Regions from separate parts of the Pseudomonas sp. ABC1 genome, predicted to be linked through region 1. Evidence: riboswitches for the same ligand, from Rfam matches in the RefSeq annotation. Region 1 holds a riboswitch; each other region holds the start of a gene.
What was found. Region 1 has a riboswitch for cobalamin ahead of HW090_RS10445 (ABC transporter substrate-binding protein). Riboswitches for the same ligand answer to the same signal wherever they lie in the genome.

Region 1 (4,101 bases):
GTAGAGGCCGGCAGGTCGAGCTTCACATCCACGGTCGCCAACGGAGCGGCGACCATGAAGATGATCAGCAGCACCAGCATCACGTCGATGAACGGCGTTACGTTGATCTCATGGGCTTCGGAAAGGTCGTCCTCAGCCCCTTCTTTCAAATGCATGCCCATGCTCAGACCACCTTGGAAACGTGTGGGTGCGCACTCTGCTCAGCGGGAGATTGGTGGTCCAGGTCACGGCTGACCAGCAGCAGTACCTGGGCCGACGCATCGGCGACCTGCGCCTTGTAGCCGGAGATAGAGCGGGCGAATACGTTGTAGATGACCACGGCGGGGATCGCTGCCACCAGGCCCAGCGCGGTGGCCAACAGCGCTTCGGCGATACCGGGTGCCACGACGGCCAGGTTGGTGGTCTGGGATTTGGCGATGCCGATGAAGCTGTTCATGATCCCCCACACGGTACCGAACAGACCGACGAATGGAGCCGTCGAACCGATGGTCGCCAGCACGCCAGTCCCCTGGCTCATGCTGCGACCACTGGCGGCGACAAGACGCTCGAGGCGGAAACTGACGCGCTCCTTGATGGCATCCTTGTCGGTGCTCTTGGAGGAAAGGTTCAGCTCTTCCTGGGCATCTTCGATCAGCAGTGTGCTGAAACTGTTCTGGGCACGCGCCTGGTCGGCAGCCTGCTTGAGTGTGCTGACGCGCTTCAGGGCACCGACTTCGCCGCGCAGACGGCGCTTGGCACGAATAAGTTCGAGGCCTTTGGCGACCCAGATGGTCCAGGTAATGATCGAGGCGATGACCAGACCGATCATCACGGCTTTGACGACGATATCCGCGCCTTGGTACATGCCCCACGGGGAAAGGTCATGGGCGAAGCCGGCGGAGAGTTCATCTTCTGCCAGGGCCTCTTCAGCTTCAGAGGTGCCGGTTTCGTCAAGAGCCTCGCCATCGACGTCCGCAGCACCCTCGACAGTGCCCTCGCCATTCTGCGCGGCAGCGACGCTACCTGCGGCAAGCGGATCAACCGCTGGCGCTTCACCAGAGGAAGCGGCAGGTGCCTCATTGGCGGCAGGTGCGGCAACCGGCGTCGTTTCATCGGCCTGACTTGCGGGCACGAGTGACAGCGTAAGCAGAACAGCCACGAACATGCGCAGAGCTGCGCTATTGAACGGGGCGCGGGAGAAGATCGATTTCATGCGGGCCACACCTGATCTGAGCGGGACGGACAGTGGCTCGAATAGGATTCGACGAGCCAGAGCAAGCGGTAATTATCGCAAATAGTTATCGTTCATTAAAGGAATAAAATTAATTTTCCTTCACGAAGTCATTAGCGTACCTGAACAGGGGGTGGGAAATCAGCCAGAATCGCAGCACGAACCACTCCCATGCACCTTATGAAGCCCTGACTACAGCGCCGTTACAGCGCTCCGCGAACCTCGTTCGCAAATAGGGATAGGGCACCCGCCACATATCCATTAAGATGCGCCCGCCGGTTTCCACCAGGAATTAATAGGGAATCCATGGTGGCCTGACGGCCTGGCGTCATCCTTGCAATTGCAAGCACGCCCGGTCACAGCCATCGAATGGAACTGCCCCCGCAACTGTAGGCACTTGGCATCACTGCGAAATATGTCACTGGAGCATGCTCCGGGAAGGCTGTGGTGATGCAATGAAGCGCCAGTCAGGAGACCTGCCGGCACGAATCGAACTGACCGGCGGGGTGTCCGGGAGGGAGAGCCTTGGCCGGCGCTGGACCTGGCACGCACACCCGTGATCCGTCCCGTCCGCCTTGAACCCTTCTCCTTGCGCCTGCCGGAATACCGCCATCCGCTCGCCTGGAGAACCCCATGCTGCTATCCCGTCTCGTCCTCGCCGGCGCCGTGCTTGGCCACTGCGCCTCGGCACTGGCCGCCACGCCGACCCAGTACCCGCTGAACATCGAGAACTGCGGCCACACCCTGACCTTCAGCGCCGCTCCCGAGCGGGCCGTGACCATCGGCCAGGCCGGCACGGAAATTTTCTATGCACTGGACCTTGGTAATCGCCTGGCAGGCACCTCGCTCTGGTTCAACGATGTGAAGCCGGCCTACAAGGCGCAGAACGACAAAGTCGAGCGCCTGGCCGACAACGACCCGAGCTTCGAATCGGTGATCGCCAAGCGCCCCGGCCTGGTGCCGGTGCAGTTCGAATGGATGGTCGGCGAACAGGGCGTGGTCGGCACTCGCGAGCAGTTCCATGAGCTGAATGTGCCCACCTATATCCTGCCCTCCGATTGTGAAGGCAAGGACAACCTGACCGGCGCCGACGGCACGCGCCTGCAGCCGTTCAGCATGGACTCGATCTACAAGAGCGTCGAACAGCTGTCGACCATCTTTGACGTGCGTGACCGCGGCGATGCCTTGGTCGCCAACCTCAAGCAGCGCCTGGACGACGCCCGCCACAGTGTCGAACAACGCAAGCTCGGCGATGTTTCCGCCGTGTTCTGGTTCTCCAGCGCCGACCTCGATATCGACCCCTACGTCGCGGGCCGCAAAGGCACGCCCGACCTCATGCTGAAGACGCTGGGACTGCGCAATGTCATCGAATCCGACGAAGAGTGGCCGACCGTCGGTTGGGAAACCATCGCCAAGGCCAACCCGACCGTCCTGGTGATCGCCCGCATGGACCGCCGCCGCTTCCCGGCCGATGACTACCTGAAGAAACTGGAATTCCTCAAGAGCGACCCGGTCACCCGGCACATGGATGCAGTGAAGAACGACCGCATCGTGATTCTCGACGCCAACGACATGCAGGCCTCGATCGGCACCATCGACGGTATCGAGCAACTGGCCAAGGCCATCGGCGAGCTCGACCTGTCCAAATGACCCTTGCTCCCCTGCTGCGCCACTGCCTGCTGCACACCCTCTGGGTGTCGGCACTGTTGCTGGTGGTGGTGATCGGTGGCGTCGCCATCGGTGAAACCAGCATCCCGCCGGCAGTGGTGTTCCAGGTGCTGGGCAACAAGCTGCTGGGCATGGGCTTCGTCCTCGACCCGATCGACGAGGGCATCGTCTGGAACTATCGCCTGACCCGCACCCTGGTGGCCGCCAGTTGTGGCGCAGGCCTGGCGATCTCCGGCGTGGTGCTGCAGGCACTGCTGCGCAACCCGCTGGCGGACCCTTACCTGCTGGGCATCTCCGCCGGCGCCTCGACCGGCGCGGTACTGGTGGCGATCATCGGCATCGGGGCGGGCGCGGTGTCGCTGTCACTGGGCGCCTTCATCGGCTCCATCGCCGCCTTCGCACTGGTCGCCATGCTGGCGCGAGCAGCCGGACGCGGCGCTCTGAGCGGCAATGCACAGATCATCCTGGCCGGTATCGCCGGCTCGCAATTGTTCAACGCCCTGACCGCCTTCCTGATCGCCAAGTCGGCCAACTCCGAACAGGCACGCGGCATCATGTTCTGGCTGCTGGGCAACCTCAGCGGCGTGCGCTGGCATGACGTGACCCTGGCCCTGCCGGTGGCGCTGGCCTGTACCCTCGTCTGCATCTGGCACGCTCGTGCGCTGGATGCCTTCACCTTCGGCAGCGACTCGGCGGCGGCCCTCGGCGTGCCGGTGCGCCGGGTACAGGCCTTGCTGATCGCCATCGCCGCACTGGCGACGGCGGTGATGGTGTCCATCGTCGGCGCGATCGGTTTCGTCGGGCTGGTGATTCCCCATGCCGCACGCCTGCTGACAGGCGCTCGCCACGCACGCCTGGTGCCAATCAGCGCCCTCGCCGGGGCGGTGTTCCTGGTCGGCGCGGACGTGATCGCACGCACCGCGATCAAGGGCCAGGTACTGCCGATCGGTGTGATCACAGCGTTGATCGGCGCACCGATCTTCGCGCTGATCCTGATCCGGGGGCGCTCGGCATGAGCCAGGACGACATCCTCCTCGAATGCCGCGAGCTGGGCTGGCGCGTCAAAGGCACGCCGATCATCCAGGGCATTTCCCTGGCGCTGCGACGCGGTGAAACCCTGGGCCTGATCGGTCCGAACGGCTCGGGCAAGTCGACTCTGCTCAAGGTGCTTGCCGGCCTGCGCACGCCCAGTGCCGGCGAGTTGTACCTGCAAGGCCAGCCCA
Region 2 (4,101 bases), 970 kb from region 1:
GGTCGAGCAACTGGCCCAGGTCACCCCTGGCGTGCTGCTGCTCACCGCCACGCCGGAACAACTGGGCCTGGACAGCCACTTCGCCCGCCTGCGCCTGCTGGACCCGAACCGCTTCCATGACCTGGAAGCCTTCCGCGCCGAAAGCGCCCATTACCAACCCGTGGCTGAGGCGGTGCAGGAACTGCTCGACCAGGGCCGCCTGAGCGACCAGGCACGGCAGACCATCCTCGACTTCCTCGGCGATGAAGGGCGCAGCCTGCTCGACGCAGTCAACCAGGGCGATGCCGAGGCCGCTCCGCGCCTGGTGCGCGAGCTGCTGGACCGCCACGGCACCGGCCGCCTGCTGTTCCGCAACACCCGTGCCGCCGTGCAAGGCTTCCCGGAGCGCCAGCTGCACCCTTACCCACTGCCCTTCCCCGAGCAATACGCGGCGCAAGCGGACAGCGAACGAGCGGAGCTGTACCCGGAAGTCGCCTTCCAGAGCCAGCAGGGCGAAGCCGAAACGCGCTGGTGGAACTTCGACCCACGGGTCGAGTGGCTGATCGACACGCTCAAGAGCCTGAAGAAACACAAGGTGCTGGTGATCTGCGCCCACGCCGAGACCGCCCTGGACCTGGAAGATGCCCTGCGCGTGCGCTCCGGCATCCCGGCCACGGTCTTCCACGAAGGCATGAGCATCCTCGAACGCGACCGCGCCGCCGCCTACTTCGCCGACGAAGAGTTTGGCGCCCAGGTGCTGATCTGCTCGGAAATCGGCAGCGAGGGGCGCAACTTCCAGTTCGCCCATCACCTGGCCCTGTTCGACCTGCCGGCCCACCCGGACCTGCTGGAGCAGCGGATCGGCCGCCTGGACCGGATCGGCCAGCGCCACACCATCCAGTTGCACGTGCCTTATCTGGAGAGCAGCCCGCATGAGCGACTGTTCCTCTGGTACCACCAGGCCCTGAACGCCTTCATCAACACCTGCCCGACCGGCAACGCCCTGCAACATCGCTTCGGCCCGCAACTGCTGGCCCTGCTCGATGATGCCGAGGCAGCCCCCTTCCAGGCCTTGCTGGAGGAGGCCCGTGGCGAGCGCGAGCGCCTGGAGGCCGAGCTGCATAACGGTCGCGACCGTCTGCTGGAACTGAACTCCGCGGGCGGCGAGAAAGGCGCGGCCCTGGTCGAAGCCATCGAAGAGCAGGACGACCAGTACAGCCTGCCCATCTACATGGAGAGCCTGTTCGACGCCTTCGGCATCGACAGTGAGGACCACTCCGAGAACGCCCTGATCCTGCGCCCCAGCGAGAAGATGCTGGATGCCAGCTTCCCGCTGGGCGACGACGAGGCCGTGACCATCACCTACGACCGCGCCCAGGCGCTGTCGCGCGAAGACATGCAGTTCATCACCTGGGAACACCCGATGGTGCTGGGCGGCATGGACCTGGTGGTATCGGGCTCGATGGGCAACACCGCGGTGGCGCTGCTCAAGAACAAGGCCCTCAAGCCGGGGACCGTGCTGCTGGAGCTGCTGTTCGTCAGTGAAGTGGTCGCACCGCGTGCCCTGCAACTGGCGCGCTTCCTGCCACCGCTGGCGATTCGCTGCCTGCTCGATGCCAATGGCAACGACCTCGCGCCCAAGGTCGCCTTCGACACCATCAACGACCAGTTGGAAAGTGTCCCCCGCGCCAGCGCCAACAAATTCATCCAGGCACAGCGCGACATCCTGGCGCGTCAGATCGCCGTTGCCGAAGGCAAGGTCGCGCCCAGCCACGCCAAGCGCGTCAGCGAAGCACAGCATCGCCTGACGGCCGACCTGGATGAAGAACTGGCACGCCTGATCGCCCTCAAGGCGGTCAACCCGAGCGTACGCGACAGTGAAATCGACGCCCTGCGCAAGCAGCGCGAAGACGGCCTGGCCATGCTGGAAAAAGCCGCGCTGCGCCTGGAGGCGATCCGCGTACTGGTCGCCGGCTGAAGCACTGCCCATCCCTTGCGCACATAAGGTCCAGGCCTTATCGTGCGCACGCTTCAAATCCCTGCAGGTGTGCCCCCTGGGCATTAAACGGGAAGCCGGTGAGCCCCTTGGCAAGGCCGGCGCTGCCCCCGCAACGGTAATCGATCACGACTGACCCTCGGCACCCGCTCATGCGCCACTGCACCCCGGTGTGGGAAGGCGAGCGGATGGATCGAAAGCCCGGAGACCGGCCTGCATGGAACCCACTGGTGTTGCGGAGGGCAGCACCATCAGGCTCCGGCGCGTCCGGGCGCCTGCTCCTGCCCTCCTCAAAAGCATTACGCTCTTTTGAGGATTTACCCGATGAAACTGTCCCGTCTTGCCCTGGCCATCAGCCTGCTGCCCCTCGCAGCGCACGCCGTTGCCGAGGATGATCCACTTGAACTCGCCCCCACGGTCATCACCCGCGCGACCGACCTGAAGAACCCGGCCCCGGCCAGCGTTGCCGTGATCACACGGGAACAGATCGAATCCAGCGCCAGCAACAACCTGCTCGACCTGCTGCGCACCCAGGCCGGCCTGCAGATCCGCGACACCATGGGCGATGGCAACCGTGCCATGCCCAGCCTGCGCGGCTTTGGCGAAAATGCACCGAACAACACCCTGGTGGTGGTCGATGGCCGCCGCCTGAACCAGCCCAGCCTGGCCGGTCCCGATCTCAACAGCGTGCCCCTGGCCAATATCGAGCGCATCGAGATCATCCGAGGCGCCGGCACCGTGCTCTATGGCGACCAGGCCGTGGGCGGGGTGATCAATATCATCACCCGCACGCCGCAGCACAATGAGGCCTATCTGGAGGCCAGTCGCGGCAGCCATGACCTGGAAGCCTATCGCGGGCATGTCAGCCAGCAACTGGGGGCAGGCTTCTCGCTGTATGCCAGTGGCGAGACGCGCAACACCGACAACTACCGCGACCATAACAACGGCAACTACAGCAATGCCTTCGGCCGCCTGCGCTATGACCATGCCAGCGGCCATGCGCTCTACGAATACCAAACCGTCGACGACGAGCTGCTCTACCCCAACGCCATGTCCCGTGCGCAACGCAGCCTCGACCGCAAGTTCAGCAACTCGCAGGCCTGGTTCGACAGCAAGACGCAGGTGCACCGCTTCGCCCTCGAACAGCGCCTGGGCGATATCTGGGGCCTGAACTTCGACTACAGCGAGAGCGACCAGGATGGTGTTGGCAGTTGGGGGCCAGGCTCCGACTACACCCAGGACACCCGCACCAAAACCTTCAGCCCACGCCTGACCGGCCGCTTCGACAATCGCCTGGGCCAGGCCGAGTGGCTGCTGGGCCACGACCATGTCACCAGCGACTACGAGAACCGTGCCTCCTGGAGCGCCACCCTGACCCGCCAGACCCTGCGTGACTGGTACACACAGTTCAGCCAGACGTTCAATGACGAACTGACTGCCACCCTCGGCTACCGCGCCAGTGAAGTCGACGACGACAACCACGGCCTAAACCGCAAGCACCGGGACCGTGAGGGCAGCACCAGCATCGGCCTGAGCTGGCAGATCGACCCGAACCTGCGCACCTTCATCAAGCGTGAAGACGTGCTGCGCTGGGCGAATGTCGACGAGAACGCCTTCACCGCGCCCGAGGTGGTATTCCTCAAGCCGCAGACTGGCGACTCCTGGGAAACCGGCATCGAATGGAAGGACCAGCGCCAGCGCTACCAGGCCACGCTGTATCGCCTGGCCCTGGACAACGAGCTGATGTACGACCCCTTCGCCAACGGCCCCTACGGCCCCGGCTCGGGCGCCAATATCAACCTCGACAAGACCCTGCGCAAAGGCCTCCTGCTGGAAGGCGAGCGCCAGTTGAGCGACGCCCTCAGCGTCGGCGCCCAATATAGCTTCACCGACGCCGAGTACCGGGCTGGCACCTTCCAGGGACAGCAGGTGCCCTGGGTCTCTCGCCACAGCGCCAGTGCCCATGTCGCCTATCAGCTCCTGCCCGGACTCAAGGGCTACCTGGAGACGGTCTACACCGGCAAGCGCTACTACTCCGGGGATGACGCCAACACGCAAGGCCAGGCAGGCAGCTACACCCTGTTCAACGCAGCCCTGCGCTACGACTATCGCCAGTTCAATACGCG
Region 3 (4,101 bases), 1.9 Mb from region 1:
ATCTCCATGCGCAGCAACTCGCCGCCGTGGCGCTGGCGCCAGTCGATCAGTAGTGCCTCGCTTTGCAGAGTCACGGCATTGGCCACCAAGCGTCCGCCAGGCTTGAGTGCCTGCCAGCACTGTTCCAGAGTGCCCGGTGCGGTCAGGCCGCCGCCGATGAAGATGGCATCAGGTGTCTCCAGTCCCTCCAGCGCCGCCGGTGCCTCCCCGGCAACCAGGTGGAGACCCGGCACGCCCAGGGCATCGCGATTATGACGAATAAAGGCCTGACGCCCCTCGTCGGCCTCTACCGCAATGGCACGGCAACTCGGGTGACTGCGCATCCATTCGATACCGATGGAGCCACTGCCGGCACCGATGTCCCAGAGCAGTTCGCCGGGGCAGGGCGCCAGGCGGGCCAGGGTGACGGCACGGATATCGCGCTTGGTCAGTTGCCCGTCGTGGCGGAAGGCCTCGTCGGGCAGGCCGCCGCTGACTGGCAAGCGTGGCGTGTCGTCTTCACAGCGGCACTCCAGGGCGATCAGGTTGAGTGCCGCGATTTCGGCGAACGGCCAGTCCTGCGCCAGGCCATCCAGGCGCCGCTCCAGGCTACCGCCCAGATGCTCCAGTACGCTCAGTCGGCTCTGGCCGAAACCGCGCTCGCACAGCAAGCGGGCGACCTGGGCCGGGCTGTGGCCATCCTGGCTGAGGATCAGCAGCCGGCGACCTGGATGCAGGTACAGATTGAGGGCCGCCAGTGGCCGGGCGACCAGCGACAGGATCGGGGTTTCCTGCAACGGCCAGCCCAGCCGGGCGGCGGCCAGGGACACTGAGGACGGCGCGGGCAGGATATGCATTTCCTCTTGCGGCAACTGGCGGGAGAGGGTGGCACCGATGCCGTACAGCATCGGGTCGCCACTGGCCAGCAGGCATACCGGCTCGCCCCGGCGGCGCAGCAAGGGTTGCAGGTCGAAGGGCGTCGGCCAGGGCTCGCGCGGGGCCTGGATGCAGGCGGGCAGCAGTTCGAGCTGGCGTGGCGCGCCGACGATCCTTTTCGCCTGCAACAGGGCATGGCGAGCCGCCTTGCCCAGGCCGGCGTAGCCGTCCTCGCCAATTCCCACTACCGTCAGCCACCTGCCCATGCGTGCTCCGTTCATCTGCTGGATTACCCGTGTTGCGGCCTCGGGTAAAGCCGTCATAATACCGCTTTTCGCCGGTGCCCCAGGGCCGGGAGTGCGATGCGCTCCCCAGGGAACACGGATAGAACCGTGGCTGCCCCCGCAACTGTAAGCAGCGAGTCGAACCACATGAGCCACTGGGCAACCGGGAAGGCGTGGTGCGGCCTTGACCTGCCAGCCAGGAAACCTGCCGACGAAATCATGCGCGTGTGCCGACATCGGGCGGGGTGTACCGATGCCAATGGACGTCCTTCGACGCCTCGGTCCGGTCACCGCGATTGCCCATTGCGAGTGCCCGTTGAGTTTTTCTCCTTCCGCTTCCAATCCTCGTCGCTCCGCCTGCCCTGGGCTGGAACGTATCGTGCCAGCGCTGGATGGCGGTATCTGCCGGATCAAGCTGGCCTGCGGGCGGATGTCGAGCGAGCAGGCCCGCCAGGTTGCGGCAGCGGCAGAAGCCTGCGGGGAAGGCGTGCTGGAGCTGACCAATCGCAGCAACCTGCAACTGCGCAGCATACGCCCCGAGCATGAACCTGAACTGATCCGCCGCCTGCTGGAGGCTGGCCTCGGGCCACGCCAGGCCGGTGCCGACGATGTGCGCAACCTGCTGGTCAGCCCTGCCGCCGGGCTCGATCCGCAGGCCATCCTCGATGTGCGGCCCCAGGCCGAACGCCTGCTGACGCTGTTGCAGGACACACCGGCATTCCATGCCCTTTCGCCGAAGTTCGCCCTGCAACTCGATGGCGGCGAAGCGCTGGCCGCCATCGACCACCCGCACGATATCTGGCTCGCAGCCTTGCCCGGTGGCGAGCGTCTCGCGCTGGGGCTGGCCGGTTGCCCGTGGCAGGCGCCCGTGCTGGAGGTCAGTGTGGCGTCGGCAACGGAACTGGTGGCGTGCCTGTTGGAGGCTTTTCTGCGACTGGCCCAGCCCGGCGAAAGCCGTATGCGGCACCTGCTGGCGCGCCTGCCTGTGGCCGCGTTTCTCGCGGCGCTGGATCAACCTCCGGCATTTTCCCTGGGATCGTCGGCCAGGCGCTCGATTCGGCCCGTCGCGCCACGTCCGGGCAGTTATCCGCAACGTCAGGCCGGGCTGGCCATGTGCCTGGCTGGCGCACCACTGGGGCGCCTGCACGCGACGCAATGGCGTGCATTGGCCGAGATCGCCGAAGACGAGGGAACCGGCTGGCTGCACCTCACCCCCTGGCAGGGCGTGTTGCTGCCGGGCGTGAAGCTGGAGCGCGTCGAATTGGTCCAGGCACGCCTGCACGCTATCGGCCTGCTGACCGAGGACTCGGACCCTTTGCTGCGGCTGACGGCCTGTAGCGGCTCGGCGGGATGTGGTAGGGGGTTGGCCGACACCAAGTCCGATGCGCTACGTCTGGCTGGCCTGCTGCCCACCACTGGAGGCACCTCGGGCATTCATCTGAGCGGCTGCCCACGCAGTTGTGCGGCGGCCCATGTCGCCCCCTATACCTTACTGGCGCAAACGCCAGGGCATTACTCACTCTACCGGCGGACGCAGGATGCGGCCGGTTTCGGCCAGTTGCTGGCCACTTCGATAGGCATAGACGAGGCTGCCGCATGGCTGGCCGCATCCGACGATCAGGACTCCCTGCATGATTGACTATATTCGCGACGGCCAGGCCATTTACCGCCAGTCGTTCGCCACCATTCGCGCCGAAGCCGACCTGTCCGGCATCCCCGTAGATCTGGAAAAACTCGCGGTCCGGGTCATCCATGCCTGCGGCATGGTCGACGTGGTGCACGACCTGCGCTTTTCCCCCGGTGCGGGGGCCATCGGCCGCGCCGCCCTGGCGGAGGGGGCCTCGATCCTCTGCGATGCTCGAATGGTGGCCGAAGGCATTACCCGTGCCCGGCTACCGGCGCACAACGAAGTGATCTGCACCCTGAACCAGGCCGATGTGCCGCAACTGGCCGAACGCCATGGCAATACCCGCTCGGCGGTGGCCCTGGAGCACTGGCGTCCACACCTCGAGGGTAGCGTGGTGGTGATCGGCAACGCGCCGACGGCGCTGTTCTACCTGCTGGAAATGCTCGATGCCGGTGCGCCGCGCCCGGCCCTGGTCATCGGCATGCCGGTGGGCTTCGTCGGCGCCGCCGAATCCAAGGCGCTGTTGGCGCTGGACAGCCGAGGCGTGCCTTTCGTCACCGTGCTCGGCCGCCGTGGCGGCAGTGCCATGGCCGCCGCCGCCGTCAACGCACTGGCCACGGAGCGCGAATGATGACGGGCAAAGGGCGGCTGCTGGGTATCGGCGTCGGGCCGGGCGACCCTGAACTGATTACGCTCAAGGCACTGCGCCTCCTGCGCACGGCGCCGGTGATCGGCCATTTCGTCGCCCGCGCCAAGGCGGAGAAGGGGCAGGGTGGCAACGCCTTCGGCATCATCGAGGCGCACCTGCAGCCCGAGCAGGTACGCCTGCCGCTGGTCTACCCGGTGACCACCGAAAAGCTCGATCCTCCGCAGACCTACGAAGGGATCATCAGCGACTTCTACGACGGTTGCGCCGTGCATATCGCCGGACACCTGGACGCAGGGCGCGACGTGGCGGTGATCTGCGAAGGCGACCCGTTCTTCTTCGGCTCCTATATGTACCTGCACGACCGACTGGCCGGACGTTACGAGGCGGAAGTGGTGCCCGGTGTCTGCTCCATGCTTGGCTGCGCCTCGGTGCTCGGGACGCCGCTGGTCTATCGCAACCAGAGCCTCTCGGTACTCTCCGGGGTGCTGCCCGAGGAGGAGCTGGAGCAGCGCCTGGCACTGGCCGAGGCGGCGGTGGTGATGAAGCTTGGGCGTAACTTCGACAAGGTACGCCGGGTGCTGCGCCGCCTGGGACTGGCGGAGCGTGCGCACTATGTCGAGCGGGCAACCATGGCGGCGCAGCGCATCCTGCCACTGGACGAGGTGGACCCAATGTCGTCGCCGTAT
Region 4 (4,101 bases), 1.8 Mb from region 1:
GTGGCGGCATGGGGGCTTCTCTGAGACTGACCTTGAACCGACTAGACGAGTCGGCCATGGAAGGATTTAACCGTGCAGGTGGCATCCGCTTTCGGGGGAGACCATCCATTCGCAGGCAAGCCTGACCTTATGTCGCTAAATCCACCTTTGACCGCTTCGTCCGTATGGGAAATGTCCGTATCGGGCAGAAGGTCTGGGCAGGAATTTATGAGGGTTTCTCGACGGAAGTTCGTGGCAGGGTTGGCGGCGGCTGGGGTCGCAGGCGGGGCGTTGGTGGCAGCGCGTAGTGCCTACCGTAGCCATCAGGAAAAGGAAGCGGCCGAGTTGAGAGAAGAGCCGGAAATCATTCCGGTGCCTCAGGCGGAAGTGCTGCTTGGCGAGCGATTGGTCGGTATCTGGGATTTCCGCTTGCTCGACGGGCAGGGGGACTTTCCCGGGCTGGCGCTCGATCACCTCGAACTGTTGCTGGACATCGGTCCGGGTGGGCGTGCGGTGCGCGGTGTGCTGGGCCGGCGGCCCTTCGATAAGGGCAACCTGCAGGTGTTCGGCGAACTGGATGCAAGCAAGGTTCCCAACCTGCGTTGGAAGCTGACGGACCATGCCGGCCATGCCTATGACTGCCAGGCGATCTTCGATGAAATCTGGGGCGACTGGAGCAGTGGTGGTGGCCAGGCGACGATCAGCGGCGCTTTGAGTACGCAAGGACAGCAGCACGGTTTTTCCACACGGCAAGCACGCTTCGTCGCGGTGCGCCGCCCTTTCGTGCTAGCCCGCGAACGACTTCCCTACCGGCCTGAGCTCAAGGCCTGGCTGATTTCACCTGGGCATCGGTTGTTTCACCAGCTCTGGCACGCCGCCCGCGATCGTTGGCGGCATCTGGACGAAACGCAGCGGCGTGGGGTACGGAGCCTGGGTTGGCAGCCAGGGCCGGAAGGCCAGGAGCGGGATGCGCGGGGCAAGGAGCGCCACCGCAACGGCTCGGGCGAGGACTTCCTGTTCATGCACCGGGATATGGTGCTGAAGGCACGTGCCATGCAACCGTTGCTTTCCTGGCCCAGTCTGCCGCCGCCACGGCCCTATATCGGCCATGGTGTGCAGGCATTCATCGACTATGTGGAAAACCACGATGGCTATTCGACGCCGCCGTTCTGGGAGATTCCCGGTGATGCTGGCTTCAATGCCTGGCTGCTCGGTATCAAGAGCAGCGAGGGGTATTTCGGTAATTTCCAGCTGTGGGAGGCGCAGTACCAGAACCCTGAGTACTTGAGCACTCTGTGTCTGGGAGAGTTGGGTTCGCGTATCGAGCTGGGTATCCATGACTGGCTGCATATGTGCTGGGCTTCCCTGGCGCGCGATCCTAACAGCGGCCTGCCGATGCCCTATGCGCGCAACCCTGTCGACTTCTCCGAGCGCTGGTTCCGCGAGGACAATGATTTCCTTGGCGATGCCTTCTCGTCCCATGTCAATCCAGTGTTCTGGGCGTTCCATGGCTGGATCGACGACCGTATCGACGACTGGTTCCTGGCCCATGAGCAAGCACACCCCGGTGAAGTGGTGCGCACCCTGGTCGATGGCGTGCCCTGGTTCGCCCCTGGGCGTTGGGTCGAGCTCGCGCGGCCCTGGCTCGGGCCGCAGCAGGCCGGTTGCGGTGCCTGGCTACAAGGCAATGGTGGTGGCGGCGGGGAGTTGGATATCGAGACCATGAAGCTCGCGCTGCGGATCATCCACTCCGACGAGCTGGAAGTGGAGCGCCTGTCCAAGCGTATACCCCGGCGCCCCTGGTACGGTCGGCACCTGCCGCCTGGGCCTGGCGGAAAAGTATAGATCTGGATTCGCTCCACCCGAGCCCTCCCGCTATCGGCTTTCCACTGTTTTGCTGCTAACCTGCCACACCTCGAACAGGTGCCCGCGCCATCTCCATGGCAGGGCTGAAACGGGAAGTCCGGTGAGTCGTGCCCAGCGCATGCCGAGTCCGGCGCAGCCCCCGCTGCTGTAAGCCTGACGCTGCCGTGATACGCCACTGGGGTTCGCTCCGGGAAGGCGCGGTATGCGAGCGACGGCGAGCCAGAAGACCGGCCTGTTATGACCAGGTATGACCCCGGGGTGAGGGTGGTTGCCGCTGCCAGGCCTTTTCGTGCTTGCCTGTGTGCGTCCATCCGGCCCCTTTGCGGAGTGGCGAGCGATGATCGACGAACAGAAGAAGCAGAACCATGCCGAGCGCATGAAGCGCAAGAAGGCCGTGGTCGATGCCGGTATCGACAAGGCGCAGATCGAGCGTGGCATCCTGATCCTCATCACCGGTAACGGCAAGGGCAAGAGCACTTCGGCCTTCGGCACCCTGTACCGGGCGCTGGGGCATGGCCAGCAGGCCGGGGTGGTTCAGTTCATCAAGGGCACCCACGCGTCCGGCGAAGTCATCTATCTGCAACAGCACGCACCACAAGTGCGTTACCACGCGATGGCCACCGGTTTCACCTGGAACACCCAGGACTGGGACAAGGACAAGGCCGCCGCTGACGAAGCCTGGGCCCATGCGCGGGCCATGCTCGCCGATGCCAGTCTGAACCTTGTGGTGCTCGACGAACTGACCTATATGCTCAAGTACAACTACCTGGTGCTGGACGAAGTGTTGCAAGCCCTGCGCGAGCGGCCCGCGCACCAGAGCGTGATCGTCACCGGGCGAGCAGCCAAGCCGGAGCTGGTCGAGCTGGCTGATACGGTGAGCGAAATTCGTGACGTCAAGCATGCCTACAACGCTGGGGTGAAAGGCCAGGCTGGCGTCGATTTCTGATGTTTTTGCGCTTTCGTAGGGGGCCGCAACGGCTTCGCGGGCAAGCCCGCGCCTACGGGGCGGGGGTTGTGCTGTCGCTGCTGGTCGTCCAGGGCGCCATGGCGCTGCCTCGCGTAGTGTCGACCAACCTGTGCGCGGATTACCTGGCACTGGGGCTGGCCGCGCCCGGTCAACTGTTGTCAGTGTCGGCCAAGAGCCAGGATGCGCGGGTGTCGTCCATGCCTGGGCAGGCACGCCAGTACCCGGCGAATCAGGCCACGTCCGAGGAGATTATCGCGCTGCGTCCGGACCTGGTGCTGGCCTCGCGCCGCTGGCTGGCGCAGAACCCGCGCGAGCTGTTCCAGCGCCATGGCATCGAGGTACTGGCGGTGCCGTACCCGACCACCTGGCAGCAGATATTCGACACCACGCTACTGGTCGCACGGCGCATGGACCGGGAAGCAGCCGGGCAAGCGCACGTGGCCGATTGGCAGGCGCGCCTGCAACGGTTACAGGCACGTGAGCGGCCATTCCGCTTGCTATACCTGCGCCCCAATGGCGGCAGTGCCGGGTACGAAACCTATGTCGATACGGTGTTCCAGGCCCTTGGCGCGGAGAACGCCTTCCCGGCACGAGGCTGGGGGCATTACCCGCTGGAGCGCCTGCTCGGTGCTCCGCCGGATGTGCTGGTGAAAGCGGATATGCTGATCGACCAGGGTCATGCCAAGTCATCCTACTGGCGCCATCCTCGGTTGCAGCAACTGTTGCGTCATACCCCTTCGATCACCATCGCCGATAACCGCTGGGGCTGCAGCGATGGGCAACTGGTGACGGCTGCGGAGCAACTGGCCGGGCAACTGGATGCACTGGTCGATACGGGAGTGCTGCACCCATGAACCGGCTGGTGAATCCCATCCTGCTGCTGATACTGGTCGTGTTGTTCCTGTTGTCGCTGAGCATCGGCTCCGTGGCCCTGACGCCAGGCGAAGTGCTGCGGGCGCTGCTGCAATGGCAGCCGGCCAGTGACGACTTGCGCGACCTTGCGGTACAGCAGTGGATTATCGTGCATGAAATCCGCTTGCCCAGGGTGTTGCTGGCGATCCTGGTCGGTATGTCGCTGGGCACGGCAGGGGCGGCGTTGCAGGGCTTGCTGCGCAATCCGCTGGCCGAGCCTGGCCTGCTCGGCGTCAGCAGCAGTGCCAGTCTGGGTGCTGTGCTGTGCCTCTATTACGGTTACGCCGGGCTGAGCCACTGGCTGCTGCCGGGGGCTGCCATGGGCGGCGCAGCGCTCTCGACACTGTTGCTCTACCTGATCGCCCGCCGCCGAGGCG

Region 2: another riboswitch for cobalamin. It lies ahead of HW090_RS06110 (TonB-dependent receptor); the one in region 1 lies ahead of HW090_RS10445 (ABC transporter substrate-binding protein).
Region 3: another riboswitch for cobalamin. It lies ahead of cobG (precorrin-3B synthase); the one in region 1 lies ahead of HW090_RS10445 (ABC transporter substrate-binding protein).
Region 4: another riboswitch for cobalamin. It lies ahead of cobO (cob(I)yrinic acid a,c-diamide adenosyltransferase); the one in region 1 lies ahead of HW090_RS10445 (ABC transporter substrate-binding protein).

The regions. Positions count from the first base shown of each region.
Region 1 is NZ_CP058349.1:2,363,640-2,367,740, reverse strand. Features, by position in the region: gene exbD (TonB system transport protein ExbD) at 1-161, opposite strand, end outside; gene exbB (tonB-system energizer ExbB) at 164-1,192, opposite strand; cobalamin riboswitch at 1,470-1,709, shown strand; gene HW090_RS10445 (ABC transporter substrate-binding protein) at 1,844-2,860, shown strand; gene HW090_RS10440 (iron ABC transporter permease) at 2,857-3,894, shown strand; gene HW090_RS10435 (ABC transporter ATP-binding protein) at 3,891-4,101, shown strand, end outside.
Region 2 is NZ_CP058349.1:1,388,738-1,392,838, forward strand. Features, by position in the region: gene rapA (RNA polymerase-associated protein RapA) at 1-1,957, shown strand, start outside; cobalamin riboswitch at 2,006-2,207, shown strand; gene HW090_RS06110 (TonB-dependent receptor) at 2,300-4,101, shown strand, end outside.
Region 3 is NZ_CP058349.1:233,931-238,031, forward strand. Features, by position in the region: gene cbiE (precorrin-6y C5,15-methyltransferase (decarboxylating) subunit CbiE) at 1-1,121, opposite strand, end outside; cobalamin riboswitch at 1,177-1,367, shown strand; gene cobG (precorrin-3B synthase) at 1,519-2,778, shown strand; gene HW090_RS00855 (precorrin-8X methylmutase) at 2,771-3,397, shown strand; gene HW090_RS00860 (precorrin-2 C(20)-methyltransferase) at 3,394-4,101, shown strand, end outside.
Region 4 is NZ_CP058349.1:129,078-133,178, forward strand. Features, by position in the region: gene HW090_RS00390 (cyclic peptide export ABC transporter) at 1-10, opposite strand, end outside; gene HW090_RS00395 (PvdJ/PvdD/PvdP-like protein) at 208-1,824, shown strand; cobalamin riboswitch at 1,884-2,096, shown strand; gene cobO (cob(I)yrinic acid a,c-diamide adenosyltransferase) at 2,183-2,791, shown strand; gene HW090_RS00405 (ABC transporter substrate-binding protein) at 2,791-3,666, shown strand; gene HW090_RS00410 (iron ABC transporter permease) at 3,663-4,101, shown strand, end outside.